Regions from separate parts of the Caballeronia sp. LZ003 genome, predicted to be linked through region 2. Evidence: predicted binding sites of a transcription regulator. Region 2 holds the regulator's gene; the other holds the start of a gene.

Evidence for each region. Region 2 encodes FliA, which starts transcription of late flagellar genes. Its sites were predicted from a motif close to CTAAAGTTTNNNNNNNNNNNGCCGNTA; they were not measured.
Region 1: QCE79_RS00595 (flagellin) is a predicted target of FliA. The motif match lies at 2,716-2,742, and genes of this name have one in related genera.

Annotation. Positions count from the first base shown of each region.
Region 1 covers NZ_JARUXJ010000001.1:125,815-133,405, forward strand. Annotated here, with positions in the region: gene fliD (flagellar filament capping protein FliD) at 1-1,300, opposite strand, end outside; gene QCE79_RS00595 (flagellin) at 1,480-2,616, opposite strand; gene QCE79_RS00600 (glycosyltransferase family 41 protein) at 2,892-5,132, opposite strand; gene QCE79_RS00605 (aldo/keto reductase) at 5,320-6,270, shown strand; gene rpsU (30S ribosomal protein S21) at 6,593-6,805, shown strand; gene QCE79_RS00615 (hypothetical protein) at 6,906-7,265, opposite strand; gene QCE79_RS00620 (hypothetical protein) at 7,301-7,591, opposite strand, start outside.
Region 2 covers NZ_JARUXJ010000001.1:3,088,939-3,096,529, forward strand. Annotated here, with positions in the region: gene QCE79_RS14060 (glycosyltransferase) at 1-1,722, shown strand, start outside; gene QCE79_RS14065 (aromatic ring-hydroxylating dioxygenase subunit alpha) at 1,726-2,751, opposite strand; gene QCE79_RS14070 (GGDEF domain-containing protein) at 2,954-4,048, shown strand; gene QCE79_RS14075 (RNA polymerase sigma factor FliA) at 4,143-4,874, opposite strand; gene QCE79_RS14080 (MinD/ParA family protein) at 4,893-5,813, opposite strand; gene flhF (flagellar biosynthesis protein FlhF) at 5,806-7,590, opposite strand.

The sequences.
Region 1 (7,591 bases), 3.0 Mb from region 2:
CGGTCAGGCTGTTGTTCAGTTGCGCGGCTACGCCCGTGCTCGAATTGAAGAGCGATGCCACCGCGCCCGAGTTGCTCGACAATGCCGCGGTCAACGCGTCTTCGTCGGTTTTGAGCGTGCCGTCCGGTTGCAGCGTAATGCCGATCGATGCGAGGTTCACCTGGCTCGTGCCGGAACCCACGCCCTTGGCAATCGTGCTGGAAAGGGCGTTGCGAATGGTGTTCATCATCGAGTCGCCGAGCAGCGCGCCGCCTTGCGAACCGGCTGCCTGGGTCGAGTCGAACGAAGTCAGCGACGCGGCCGTCGTGATGAAGTTGTTGTACGCGGTGACGAAACCATCGATGGCCGTCTTCTGCGTGGCCGTGTCCTGCGCGATGGTCAAGGTCTGCGTCGTGCCGACCGCATCCGACGTGAGATTCAGCGTCACGCCGGACAGCGCCGTCGTGACCGCATTGGTCGAGCTGCTGGCAGGCGTGCCCGCGATGGTGAAGTTGGCGTCCATGCCGGCCGTCGTCTGCGTCCAGTTCGACGAGCTGATGGCCGTCTGTGCCGGAACCGCATTGCCGTTCGAATCTGTCGTGGCGGCGCTCAACGTCGATGCCACGTTGAGTTTGGACAAACCGTTGTCGTCGGGCGTCGTGCCGTCGGACTGCATGTTCGGCGTGACCGCCACGGTAATGCCGTTGGCCTGGCCCGTCGACGCCGAGCGCAGCACGAGGTGCGCGCCATCGGTGCCGTTGACGACCGCCGCCGTGATGCCGGGGTTACCGCTTGCCTTGTTGATCGCGGACGCAATGCCCGCGAGCGTGTTGTTCGAAGAGTCGATGCTGATCGACATGTCCTTGCCGCCCACCGACAGCTTCATCGTGCCCGTGCCGAGTTGCGCGGTGCTGGTGAACGCGGTGGAGGTAAGCGATTGCGAGGTGGCGATATTGCTGACCGCGACCGAATAAGTGCCCGCGACCGCGCCGGTGCTGGCCGTGCCGGTCAGACCCTTGCCGCTGCCGGTCGCCGTGAAGGCGCCGAGCGTCGTGCCGTCCGCGAGCGAACTCACCGAGCTTTGCAAAAGCGACAGCACGGACTTGAGCGTGCCGACCGCGGTGAGCTGGGTGTTGTCCTTGGTTTGCTTGGCTGTCAGCGCATCCGTCTGTCCGGCGACCTTCGCGTTGACGATGGCGGTGACGAGCGAGTTCACATCCATCGTGGAGTTGGTCGAGCCACTGATGATCGACTGCGCGGCCTGCTGGACGGCGCTGGTCGGATCGACCGTGGATGCCGAAGTGGTTGCTACCGTGGACATGTATGGCTCCGTTTCTGGCTTCTTGCCGTGAGCGGTTGAAGATGCGTTTTACTGCGCCGTCAGCAGGCGATTCGTCATGAAGGCGCCTCTGGCGGAAATGCAAATCGGGAGGCAAGCCTCCCTGGGTACGTCGCCGGCGCGCCGTGATCGAGACGCGCCGGTTACTGCGTCGGCGATGCTTAGCCGAGGAGCTTCAGAACCTGCTGGGGCATCGAGTTCGCTTGCGCCAGAACCGAGATACCAGCTTGTTGCAGAACCTGAGCCTTCGAGAGGTTCGCGGTTTCTTGCGCGAAGTTCGCGTCGGTGATCTGCGACTGAGCGGACGACAGGTTGGTCGACTGCGCGGTCTGGGTAGCGGCAACCGAGCTGAAGCGGTTCTGCACGGCGCCCAACTGAGCTTGCAGCGAGTTCACTGCATCCAGTGCGTTGTCGACTGCCTCGATTGCGGACGATGCGCCGTTCGCCTTGCTGATGTCGATTTGCGACACTTGCGGCGGCGTGTTGTTCGCGGTCAGCGCGCCGACTTCGGACGTTTGAGCTGCGGTTGCCGAAGGAACGTTGGTGCTGTTCAGGCTGATGCTCGTGCTGCCTGCGGACAGACCCGTGAACACGTTCGACGAGGCGAACGAGCTGCCGAGCGCCTTGTTGTCCTGGTCGGTGAACGTGTAGCCGCCGGAGCCGTCAGCGATGACGTTGACCGACGTGATCGTTGCCGAGCTGGCAGCTGCGGATGCACCCGTGTTGCCCAGGCTCAGACCGTCGACCGTGCCGATGACCGTGCCCTTCTGCGGGTTGCTGCCGCCGAGCGACAGAGCCGAGACGTTTGCTGCCGAGCCGAGGTCGATCGTGATCGACTGGCCGACGTTCGCGCCAACCTGGAACGTCTTGCTGCCGGCGGTGCCGTCGAGCAGGTTCGTGCCGTTGAACGTGGTTTGCGACGAGATACGGTTGATTTCGCTGATACGCTGCGTCACTTCTTGTTGCAGCGAGGTCTTGTCAGCCGTCGACAGCGAGCCGCTCGATGCTTGCACGGCCAACTGACGGATACGCTGAAGGTTATCCGTGATCTGCGACAGACCGCTCGAAGCCGTCTGAACCATCGACACGCCGTCGTTCGCGTTCGAAACGCCTTGGTTCAGGCCGTTGATCTGCGAGGTCATGCGCGAAGCGATTGCGAGGCCAGCTGCGTCGTCTGCTGCGCTGTTGATGCGCTTGCCCGACGAAAGACGCGTGATTGCCGACGACAGTGCGCTTTGCGTGCCGTTCAGGTTTTGCTGAGCGACCAGCGAGTTGATGTTGCTATTGATACCGATCATTTTGTTTCTCCGATGAGGCCTGGCGCATTTATCTGAGTTGATAACGCCATCGTTTGGCGGAAGCGTCCGTCGTTTGTTTGTTTGGCCGCTTGTTTAGGTTTTCGGCCCGTGCTAGGCAAACTTTAGTGCTCGTTTCGATTTGCCTGATAAATACCTGGAAATCCGTGCTAAAGCTTGCCCAGCGGGGCTCTGCTGCCGATGCTCGCGGTTTTTGAATGCCCCGTCTGAGAGCTTTAACGGCAGACGGAGCGACTTCTTTCGTTAAAAAATTCGCTTCAGACGTCGAACGTGGCCGCAGCCTTGCCGGCGCACCAGCGCTGCCACATCTGGCGCATGCTGGCGGAGAGCGCGCGGGCCACCGTGTCGGGCTGGAAGCCCGGCGATTGCAGGCAGCGCTCGCGCATGCCGGCGCGGATCTGCGCGAGTTCTTCGACCCGGCCCGCCCATTCGATGCCCTTCGCGACGAAGTCCGCGCGGTCGCGAGCCACGAAGTCACCGAGGCCCGTGTTGGAAAGCACCGACGTGCTGCCTCGGCTCGCGATCAGTTCGCCGGGCAAGGTGAGCGTGGGCACGCCCATCCACAGCGCCTGCATGGTGGTGACGCCGCCCGCGTAAGGGAACGTGTCGAGCGCGATATCGGCGTCGAGGTGATGCGCGAGATAGCGCACGAGCGACGAGCGCTGACGAAACTCGAGCCGGCTCACATCGATTCCTTCCTTCTCGAACCAATCGATCAGAATCGTGTGGCTGTTGTCGCGCGGCACGCCTGCGATCAACATGCGCGCATCCGGCACCGCGCGCAGCAGTTCCGACCACAGCGCGATGGTGCGCGGACGCAGTTTGTTGAAGCGGTTGAAGCTGCCGAAAGTGATGTGGCCGTTGGTGAGCGCGGGCAACGCGTTGAGCGCCGGCGCATGTTCCGAGGGCTTGAAAGGCGCATACGCCGGCAGATAAGCCAGCTTTTCGACGAACTGACCGTCGATCTGTTCTTCAGGCACATAGTGGCGATCGCCGATGTAGTAATCCATCGCGGTCATGCCGGTCGTGCCGAGATAGCCCATCCACGTCGCCTGGATCGGCGCGGGTTTGCGCGCGAAAGTCAGCAGGCGGTTATAGGCCGTGTGCCCCGAAAGATCGATCAGCACGTCGATGCCGTCCGCGCGAATCTTGTCGGCGAGCGCGGCATCGCTATAACCCGAGACGTCGTGCCAGCGCGGCACGATATCGCGCAGCGTGCGCGTGACCTCGTCGGTCACCGAGCGGTTGTAGTACGCGTGCACCGTGACGCTGGGATCGTTTACGAGATAGCGGAACACCGGCTCGATGAAGACAGCCACCGGATGCTGGTTGTAGTCGCCCGAGACGAAGCCCACGCGAATGCAGCGGTTCGGGTCCGGCTGGTTCCGATGCTTCTTCCACGTCGATTGCAGCGGCTTCGCGCATTGCTCGGCGAAGTACAGATGCTGCTCGAAGTACGCCTTCCGGTCGATTTCTTCCTTGTGCGACAAGCAGAACAACAGGTTCTCGTGCGCGCTGTCGCAAGTTGGATCGAGTTCGATCGCGCGACGCGAATGCTTCTCCGCGTCGTCGAACCGCGTCTGGTCCATCAGCACCACGCCGAGCGTTTCGTGCGCTTTCGCCGACAACGGCGCGAGTTCCACGGCGCGACGGCAAGCAGCTTGCGCGTCGTCGAGGCGCATCAGCGAGCGCAGCGTCACGCCGAGAATGCGGTGCGCTTCCGGATAGTTCGGGTCCTGCTCGATCATGCGCCGGCATTCGGCTTCCGCTTCGAAGAACTTGTCGAAAAGGCGCAGGGAGTCGGCCAGGATTCGGCGAACGTCGATTCCATCCGGCTTCAATTGCAAATAACGGCGTAGCGAGGGAATGGCCGACTGCAGGTCCATCAGGCGAACCTGGGCCACGCCCATGACTTCCCATCCCAGCAGAAAAGTGGGGAAGCGCTGCGTCAGGGTCTTCGCGAGCGCCACGGCTTCTTCGAGTCGCCCGCCATTGAAGTGCGCATGCAACTGCTGTACTTCCTGCGGCGTCGGCGTCGTGCGGCCGTTTGGCGCCGTGATGCCTTCGCGCGACTTTGTCGCATCGCGCAGTTCGGCGGCCAGTTTCTCGATTGCCGGCCCGCTCATGCCTTGCGCGACTGCGACTTCGAACACGATATTCGCCGCCGCGACCTGACCGCTGCGCGTCAGCACGTCGATATACGTAGCCCAATAGATATGCTGCGTCGGGTCCGTGCCGATCGCGGTTTCGAAGAACGGCACGGCTGCCTCGTATTGACCGCGCTGCGCCATCAGCATGCCGAGGTTGAAGTTGGCGTCGGCGTGTTGCGGCCGCGCGTCCAGAACGAGGAGATAGAGCTTCTCGGCCTCGTGCAGGTTGAGCGTCTGATGCTGCAGGATCGCGGCTTGCAGCACATCGGCGAGATCGGCCTCGAACTGCTGGTCGGCGTTCGTCGCGACGTGTGCGGGCGTTTGGTCCAGTGCTTCGAAGGTGTTCATGGTCTCGGCATTTCGGTAGCGTTGCACGGATTATCGAGCCGTCCACCTTGAGCCGAAGGGCGGAACTGGCGGGGAAAAACCGCTCAGTTCGGCGCTTTTGCGCGAGGCACCGAAAAGCGCTCCGAGCGCACTGGCGCGTTCCCGCGTATCCTTTTCGATCCGTACCCATCAAGCATCCGGAGCACACATGCAGACACGCACCATCGGCAAATCGGATCTCAAAGTCGCGCCGCTTTCTTTCGGCGGCAACGTGTTCGGCTGGACCGCGGACGAGCGCACGTCGTTCTCCATCCTCGACGCGTTCGTTGATCACGGCCTCAATTTCGTCGATACCGCCGACGTTTACTCCGCGTGGATCGACGGGCACCAGGGCGGCGAGTCGGAGACGATCATCGGCAAGTGGTTCAAGGAAAGCGGCAAGCGCGACAAGATCGTGCTGGCGACCAAGGTCGGCATGCTGAGCACGCGCTCGGGGCTTTCGGCGGCGAATATCGCGGCGGCGGTGGACGACTCGCTGCGGCGCCTGAAGACCGATTACATCGACGTGTACTACTCGCATCGCGACGACGAAAACACGCCGCTCGAAGAAACGCTCGGCGCTTATCAGAAGCTCATCGCCGCAGGCAAGGTGCGCGTGATCGGCGCGTCGAACTATTCGGGCGCGCGGGTGGAAGAGGCGCTGAAGATCTCGAAGGAGTCGGGACTGCCCGCATACGAAATCCTTCAGCCGGAATACAACCTTTACGATCGCGAAGCCTACGAGACGGATCTCGAACCGGTCGTCGAGGCCAACAAGCTCGCCGTGGCGACGTACTTCAGTCTTGCAAGCGGCTTTCTGTCGGGTAAGTACCGCTCGAAGGAAGACACGCAGGAAAAGGCGCGCGGCTCGCGTGTGGAGAAGTATCTTAACGACCGCGGTTTAAAAATTGTCGATGCGCTTGTCGAAGTCGCCAAACGCAATGACACGGCGCCCGCGACGGTCGCGCTTGCGTGGATCATCGCGCGCCCGAGCGTGACCGCGCCTATCGCCAGCGCGACGTCCGTGCAGCAACTGGAAAGCCTTGCGGAAGCCACGCGCCTGCAACTCACGCCGGAAGATGTCAAAGCGCTCGACGAAGCCAGCGCCTGGCAAAAATAATTCCGCTGCATCAAAGGCTTGCAGTGAACCGAGGTGTTGGCACGGGCGCGAGGTTCTGGTAACATCGCGCCCGAATCGAGAAATGTGTCCGATTTTTGCCTTTGCCGTCGAGCGTGAAAATGCTCAATGTGCAGCAGACGGCTCCAAATGCGCGTTCACGTCTTTCCAGCGAGCGCGCAACTGAATCTCAACTCTCTCTCTTTTCCGGCCTCCGTGGCCGCTTTGCTCGTGTCCGCCGTGTTGGGTGGACGATCGGAGTGCCGGCGCGCGGCGGGTTTGTCCGTCGTGCAGTTAGAAATACGTTTAGCGAAACAGGATTTACATGACCACCATTACCCTTAAAGAAAACGAGCCGTTTGATGTCGCGATTCGGCGTTTCCGTCGCACGATCGAAAAGAATGGCCTGATCGCGGAACTCCGCGAGCGCCAGTCGTACGAAAAGCCGACCACCGCGCGCAAGCGCAAGAAGGCAGCAGCCGTTTCGCGTCTGCGCAAGCGCCTGCGCAGCCAGATGCTGCCGAAGAAGATGCACTAAGCGTCTTCGCCTCGGGCCGGGTGCGAATCTGGTTCGGCAAAGGCAAACGGCGGTGCGACCCCTAAGGGCGCACCGCCGTTTTGCTTTCTACCGCCGGTCTTTAGACGAACGCGTGACGCTTGCCGAGTACCGCGAGCCGATGTGGCCATTCCTCGACGCTCGAGTCGTCGTGAATCTGCTCCAGCTCCATCAATAGATCGATCACGTTCGGATCGTACGCATTCACATTCGACGCATACAGCGCGCGCAATAGCTTGCCGTCGTGCGCGTGCCGGTAGTACGAAATTCCCACGCCTTCGAGCGCCGGGTCGTAATGCTCGTCGCGCACCAGCGAACCGATTGCGCATTTGCGCCCGTTCGCGCTGCGCAGGCGGCAGGAACCGTTGTCATCTTCCGATACCGCGCCTTGCTCCAGCAAATGCCGGCTGACGCGTTGGTAGATGTCCTTTGGACTCAACATCGTGATTGGGCTCAACATCTCGACACCCGAAGCGCTTATGCAGCCGTTTTCAGGAGCTCGGCCGACAGACCGAACTGGCGCGCGATCGAAGCAAGACGCTCGCGCCATTCCCATTTGCCGAAAACGTCATGCACGTTCTGCAGGCAGGAGAGCAACTCGACGGTGTTGGGATCGAACACGTTGATACGCGCGCGCAAGAGCGCACGCTTGAGACCCGCGACGCCTACATCCATATACGCCGGCACCACTTCGGGCGCCTTCGCGATGTAGCGAATGGGAATGCCTTCCATCGCCGTGATGTAGTCGCGCGGCTGAATGAAGCTGCC
Region 2 (7,591 bases):
CTACTTCCAGCCGGAACCGAATTGCTTTCGATGGCGAATCCAGTAACGCTGCCCGAACTGGCCAAGAAGCTTCAGGGCGGGCGCGTGTTGTACTCGTACGAGCTTTCGTCCGTCTGCCCTGAAGCGATGATGTGCGGCTGCCCGGTCATCTTCCTGCCCGACGGCGGCCTGAAGGAAGTGCCCGATCAGTTCGCGTTCGGCGCAAATGGCTCTGCGATGGCCACCGAAAAGAACGGCTTCGCACGGGCCGTTGCCACCGTGGACACGGTTTATCCAACCGTGCTTGCCATGAGCCGTGTGTTCCGAGCCCAGCTTCCCGTGTTCCTGGAGAAGACTCAGCATGCGGCACGCAAAGCGAACCTGCGTCGAGACGCCGCGTCCGTGGCACCATCTTCGCACGCGTCGGCAATGCAGCCGCCCAGGCCGCGTATCGCCGTGCTGACGATGGAGCCCGTTGCGCATCGCGCGACCACCGTGCGCGTCGCCAAACCGTTCGAATTGCTGGCCGATCAGTGGGAACTCAGCTGGCCGGTTCAGGACAACGCAGGCGTGCTCGGTCCCTTCAACATGCTTCTGATGCAGCGACGTTTTCCGATCTCGATTCCGCAGCAACAGCTAGATCAATTGTTCTCGACGGGCAAGCCGGTCGTCTACGAGACGGACGAACTGATGCATGATCTTCCCGCCGATCATCCCTTGCACTTCCTAAGCCGGCAGACCGCGCAGAAGACCGAGTACGTCATGCGCCGCGCCAGTGCACTCGTCGTGTCGACGCCCGCACTCGCGCATGCGCTGCGGGCGTACAACGCCAATATTCATGTGCTGCCGACGAGCGTCGACTTCGACCGCTTCTACAGTCCGGTACGTACGCATGGTGGCAAGGTACGTATTGGCCTAATGGGTTCGGCCATGAAGCCGTGCAATTTTGCCTTGATCGAACCGGCGCTGAATGAGATTCGCGCGCGCTTTGCAGGCGTTGTGCAGTTCGTCTTCGTCGGCGCGCTGCCGCCCGATGACTGGATGGGCCACGAAGACGTCACCATGACGGGCACGTCCGCGACGTACGCCGCGCATGCCGTGGCGTTACAGCAGCTCGAACTCGATCTCGCGCTCATGCCGCTGGCGGCATCGGCAACTATAGATGGCGCACCACGCATGGAGTGGCTGGAATACTCGGCGGCGGGCGTGGCGACGGTCGGCAGCGATCATTCCGCCTACAACGAACTGGTGACAAACCGCTGCTCGGGGTTGTGCGTAGAGGCGGAATCGACCGAGAGCTGGATCGATGCAATCGCGCGTCTCATCGACAATCCCGCACAACGACGCGGATTGGCCCGCACCGCGCAGGCTATCGTGTACAAGAGCGGTTCGGTGCAGTCCCAACTGTCGCGCTATCACGAGGTTTTTCTGCGCTGCCTGGGTCTCAATCCGGGCAAGACCTCCGTCACCGCGCCGGAACGGATTCCAGCCGTGTTGATCCTTGACGCGCAGGGCGACGCGCAAAAGGTTCAGCACAGCCTGAAGCTACATGCGAACAGCCCGCACAAGGATCATATGGTCGTCGTGCTGACTACACAGCAAGGCGCTCTGCCCGAATGGGGCGACGATCTGCGTTATCTGCACGCAACGGCGAGTGAATTCTGCGGCGCCATGGAGCAGATCTGCGGGCACGACGAATTTGACTGGAAGGTGGTCACCGAAGCAGGCGTCGCGCTGCTCTAAGGTTCATGGCGGGAGCGTGGCGCAATACGCACGTTCCCGCTTCTTCCACGCGCTCGTCGTCCCCCACCCAAACCCCATTCCCGCCAACCATCTCCGATACGCCACCGACATCCGGTCGCACTTCTGATGCAACTCCGCATCGAGCGCGAGCGGCAGCAGCTTCGGCCATTGCGACTCCACGATCGGCGTGTCCTGCAGCAGAATCTCCATGTTGAAGTCGTACAGCTCCTCGTCGCTGTGCGAAGTCTCGTCTTCGTGAATGGAAACGAGCCACGCGCGGGTCTCGGTCTGCGTCACGGGCGACGCCACCAGCATGATATGCAGTGCGCCCATTGCCCCCGACGCCATCTTCGTGAGCTTCGCAACCAGCGGCCGCTTCACGCGATAAACGTAATCCATCATCGCGCCGCCCTGCCCCGGCAATCCCGCCGGCTGCCAGAAACGGCACTGGCGCGCTTCGAGTCCGTCGGCGCTTTCCACGACTTCATAGTCCGGCACTTCGGTATGCGCATCCTCGCCGAGAATGCCCACGTGCACGAACGAAAAGTGCGCCATGTCCAGGAAGTTTTCGACGACACGCGGCGCGGACGACTTCACCGTCTGCGGCGCAAGGTTGATGCGCCGTCCGCCCGGAATGGCGGCTTCGGGAAAGAAATCGAGCGCATGCGCGGGCTCGCCGAAGCACATCCACACGACGCCGTATTTCTCCCCGGCGACGAACGCGGTGGCGCACGCGCGTTTCGAAGGCCGAAGCGACGGATTCGACGGAATCAGCACGCACTGACCAAGCGTGTCGTAGCGCCAGCCGTGATACGGACACGCGAGCTGATCGTTCGTCACCGTGCCCAGCGATAGTTGCGCGCCGCGATGCGGACAGTAGTCACGCCAGACATGCGCCACGCCTTCGGCATCGCGCCAGACGACGATGCGCTCATCCGCGACGATGAACGCTCGCGTCGAACCCGCCGGCACGTCATCGCCATTACAGACCGCCAGCCATTCGCCAGCGAGAGAAAAGTCGTCGCTCATAGCACTGAAGCATCCGCAGAAAACGCCGTTAATCATCTGTCCGAGATGCGTTCTTACACGATTCACAGCAGCTTGGCAAAACGTTGCAAAATACCAGTCGTCGGAGACGAACATCGCGACGGGGCCGCAATAAGACAAAGCGCGACAGCAAAGACACGCGCAAAAGACCATAACAGCAAGAAATCACCACCAGGGGTTCAGTATGGAGCAGGCGCATCAACCGGCACGCCGGGCCTATGCCTTCGCATGGTCCGGCAACCGGAATCCCGAACGCGAGCAAGCCATGCTGCGTATCGGGATGGGAGCGGCAGTTCTGCTGGCTTATGCGGTGTATGCGTGGCGGCACCCTTCGGCCAACGCGTCGCTGATCACGCGGTTGATCGCGCTCTACGTGTCCTACGGTGCAATCACACTATTGCTCGTCAGCCGGATGATGGCGCTGTCCAACGTCCGGCTCGTCATCACCACTATCCTCGATCAGGCGTTGCTCGGCGCCATGCTCTTTCTCTGCGGCACGCTCGCCTTGCCGCTGCTGTGGGTGGTGTTCTGGTTTCTGATCGGCTCGGGATGCCGCTACGGCAAGCGCACGCTCGCCATTTCGTGCGCGATGGCGCTCGTCGCGATCGTCGCGCTGGCGTTGTGGCAACCGTGGTGGGTGGCAAACCGCGCCGCCGCGCTCGGGCTCGCGCTGAGCGTGCTGGGCGCGTCGGTGTATCTGAGCGTGCTGGTCGACAGGCTTGGCAGCGCGAATCGCGTGCTGGCGCGGCAGGCATCGACAGACCCGCTCACGGGCCTCTATAACCGTTACGCGCTCGAACAAACCGTGAATCGCGCGATGTCCGCGCCCGAAGCCGCCGACGCGAGTACCAGCGCACTGCTACTGATCGACCTCGACGGCTTCAAGGGCGTGAACGATACCTACGGTCACGCAGTCGGCGACGTGCTGTTGCAGTCGTTCGCGCAATTGCTTGCACGGCGCATGCGCAAGACCGACACCATCGCGCGGCTGGGCGGCGACGAGTTCGTCGTGCTCGCGCGCAACATGCGCGATCGCAGCGCGGTGCTCACGCTCACCGATGGCATCCATTCGGCGCTCGCCGACCTCACGCTGGTGCAGGAGCGCCCAGTGAGCGTATCGGCGAGTATCGGCGCCTGCTTGCTGTCGAGCGCGGCGGAAGCGCATGACGCCGATATCACCGCCGTGCTGAGAGCCGCGGATCGCGCGATGTATCGCGCAAAGAGTCTCGGCGAAGGCAAGACGGTGTTCGCCGAGGCGCGCGACTTCGAGATGCATTGAGCCCATCCGCGCGCATTCGAGCGCCTTTGCGAAGGCAAAAGCAAAAAGCGCGCGGCCCCGGTTCGGGGCTTCGCGCGCCTCTACAACTCGGAACTCAAGCCTCGACGCTAGTCCACGACTGTTCCCGCAGCTTCGCACGCAAACGCGCCACGGCCTGGCTATGCAACTGGCACACGCGCGACTCGCTCACTTCCATCACCGCGCCGATTTCGCGCAGGTTGAGGCCCTTCTCGTAGTACAAGCTCATGAGCAGCTTCTCGCGCTCCGGCAACTTGTCGATGGCTTCGATCAGCGCGCCGCGCAGACTGTCGTCCAGAAGCGCCGACAGCGGGTCCGAACGATCGACGCAGTAACGGTCGAGGAACGGCTCGTCGTCCGCCGAGCGGTCGAAGTCTTCGTAATAGATCAACTGGCTGCCGTGCAAGTCCTGCAGCATCGACTGATACTCGTCGAGCGGCATCTTCATGTGCTCGGCGACTTCGGTCTCGCTGGCCGAACGGCCAAGGTTCTGTTCCACCTTGTGTACCGCCGACTCCACTTCGCGCGATGTCTTGCGCATGCTGCGTGGCAACCAGTCATTGGCGCGCAACTCGTCGAGCATGGCGCCGCGAATACGCTGACTTGCGTAGGTTTCGAACTGGGCGCCCTGATCTTCCTTGTAGCGGCTAGCCGCATCGAGGAGGCCAATCATGCCGGCCTGGATCAGATCGTCGAGATCGACGCTCGCCGGCATCTTGGCGACGAGCTGGAGTCCGAGGCGGCGAACGAGCGGCGCATATTTCGTAAGCACGTCGGACTGCGAGAGTTTGCCTTGGGCGTTATACATCCTGTTCACCTTTCAATATCACATCGACGCCGTGCTGCTCATTGCATGATCAGAAAACGCCGCCGCTCGGTGCGCCGCTTTCCGTCCGCTTTCACCAGACTCGCCAACCGGAATGTGCGCGTCGTACTGGCTCGCTTCGTCGCCGCGCGAAAACGGCGCGGGACGCATCGGCCAGTGCAGCAGCTCGGCTGCGATGTAGCGGTAGTCGCGCGCCGCGGCCGTAGCCGGAAACGCTTCCACCGCACACCGAGAGAGCTCCCTCGCCCGAGCGACGCGCGCATCCTCGGACACATACCCTGCCTGCACGAGCGAAACGGCCAGATAACGGCTCGCGACACCCGAGAGGTTGTCGAACGCGATCGCTGCATCGGCTGCGTCCTGCACGTGATTCATCAGCACGCGGAACTGGCCGATCGCGTGGGCGTAGTGCAAGCGCTTCATGCACGCATACGCCTCGGTGATCGCCGACGCGGCTACCCGCGTCACTATCAGAAAGTCATGCGCCTGCGCCGCGAGCGACGAGAGCGCGCCATTACGATCGAGTTGCGCATCGATCAGCACGATATCCGCGGGGCCGTCGAGCAGCGCGCGTGCTTGCGCCGCGTCGTGGCTGATACGTTCATCGCGCGGTGCGGCGATCAGCGAAAAACCCATCGGCGTGCGCACCGCGACATCCTGCAGTTCGCGACGGCCGGACATCACCGCCGAGAGCGCGCCCGCGCCATCCACACCCGCCATGCGGCTGACCGAGCCCGCGTTATGCCGCTCGTCGATGACGAGCACATCCTTGCCATGCACGGACAACGCCGCGCCGAGGTTCACTACCGCCGACGTGCAACCGATGCCCGCCGGTCCGCCCACTACAGCCACCACGCGAGAACTGGCGCGCGTCAGCAGCCTTCTCAGGCCTTCAGCCTGATCGAGCACGAACTTATCCAAAATGGACTCCATGCAGTTCGGTCGTGGCGCGTGCGGACAGTGCGGACAGAAGCGCCGGCACATCGTCGTCTTGCGGCACGAAAGGCGAGCCATCGCGCGGAATGCAGAACGCGCTCTTGATGAGGAAACGCTTGGTTGCGACGTACAAGTTCTCCGGCACCTTCTGACCGGTCGATACGTAATGCACCGGCAGCTTGTAGCGGATGACCGTATCGAGCACGCTGCCGAGGTTGGTCGCCTCGTCGAGCTTGGTCAGAATGCAGCCCGCGAGCGGCGGCTGGTCCGGCGCACTCTTGTAGGCCTGCACGACTTCGTTGAGCGTGTCGCCGTGGCTCGTGGCGTTCAGCAGCAACAAGCGTTGCACCGGCTGACCCGTGCCGCACAGCATCGCGATCTGGTCGGAGACCGTGCGATCGCGCTGGCTCATGCCGATCGTGTCGATCAGCACGATATGTTTGTTGCGCAGTTCGGAGAGCGCGAGTTGCAGGTCGGCGCCGTCCTTTACCGCGTGCACCGAGACGCCGAGAATCTTGCCGAAGATGCGCAGTTGTTCATGCGCGCCGATCCGGTAGCTGTCCGTCGTCAGGAGCGCGACCTTGCTGGCGCCGAAGCGCATCACGCAGCGCGCCGCGAGCTTTGCCGTGGTCGTCGTCTTGCCGACGCCCGTCGGGCCCATCAGCGCGAACACGCCGCCGCGTTCCATCAACGCGTCTTCGCTCGGCATCACCGGCAGATTCGATTCGAGAACTTGCTGCACCCATTCGAGCGCGTTTTCCACGTTCTCCATCGACGGCATGTTGTCGATCACCATGCGCACGAGTTGCGCGGAGAAACCGGCGGCGAAGAGGCGCTTGGTCAAGGCCGAGTTGGTCGGGTTGCGGCGCTGGCGGTCGCCCCACAGCAAACCCGAGAAGTGCTCTTCCATCATCTCGCGCATCGACGAGAGTTCGTTCATCACCGTTTCGTTGACGACTTGCTCCATGCGCGTGCGGATGGCTTCGGTCACGACGGCTGCGGCATTGGCCGGCAAGCCTTCGAAATTGCCCGATGCGGCCGGCGCTTCGTCGGCGGGTTGCGGTGCTGCGTTGATCTTCTGTGCGGCGCGGCGTGCGGCGACTTGCGCGGCTTCACGCGCCCAGTCGGGCGTTTCGATCTTTGCGTGCGCTTGCGCGGCGGGTGCGGCAGGCGCGGCGGCAACCGGCTGCGCGGCGGCTTGTGCACGCGGCGCTTGCTGGCGCGGTGCGTCGGCTGCCTTGACCGATACCGGCACGCCCATGCCGCGTGCAATTGCGGCGGACGGCGTCAGCGGCCGGTTCGACGGCACCGAAGCCTGTTGCGCGATACGGCGCGCATGTTCGATCAACCACGGATTGGAATCGGCCATCGTGCGCGGTGCTTCCATGCGCTCTTCGTCGGCTTGCTCGTCGAAATCGTCGGCGTCGGCGGTGTTGCCGAAGACGGAGGAGAAAACATCGCCGCTGGCGTAGGGGTTCATCGGAGAGCTGGGAGCGGCGGCCTGCTGCTTCATCGCGGCGGCTGCGGCTTGTGCAAGCGCGGCGCGCGGCGTGGCGCTGGCGAACGGCGCGGCGGCGGCTTGTTCGCGTGCGGCCTTCGCGGGCGAGATCGAAGCGAGATCGCTATCCGCGACACCGACGATTTCCACCGATCCATCGTCGAGCGTGCGGTTGGACAACACCACGGCATCGGGTCCGAGCGCTTCACGGACCTGGCGCAGAGCGTCACGACTGTTCGCGCCGATGAATTTACGAATGTTCAAA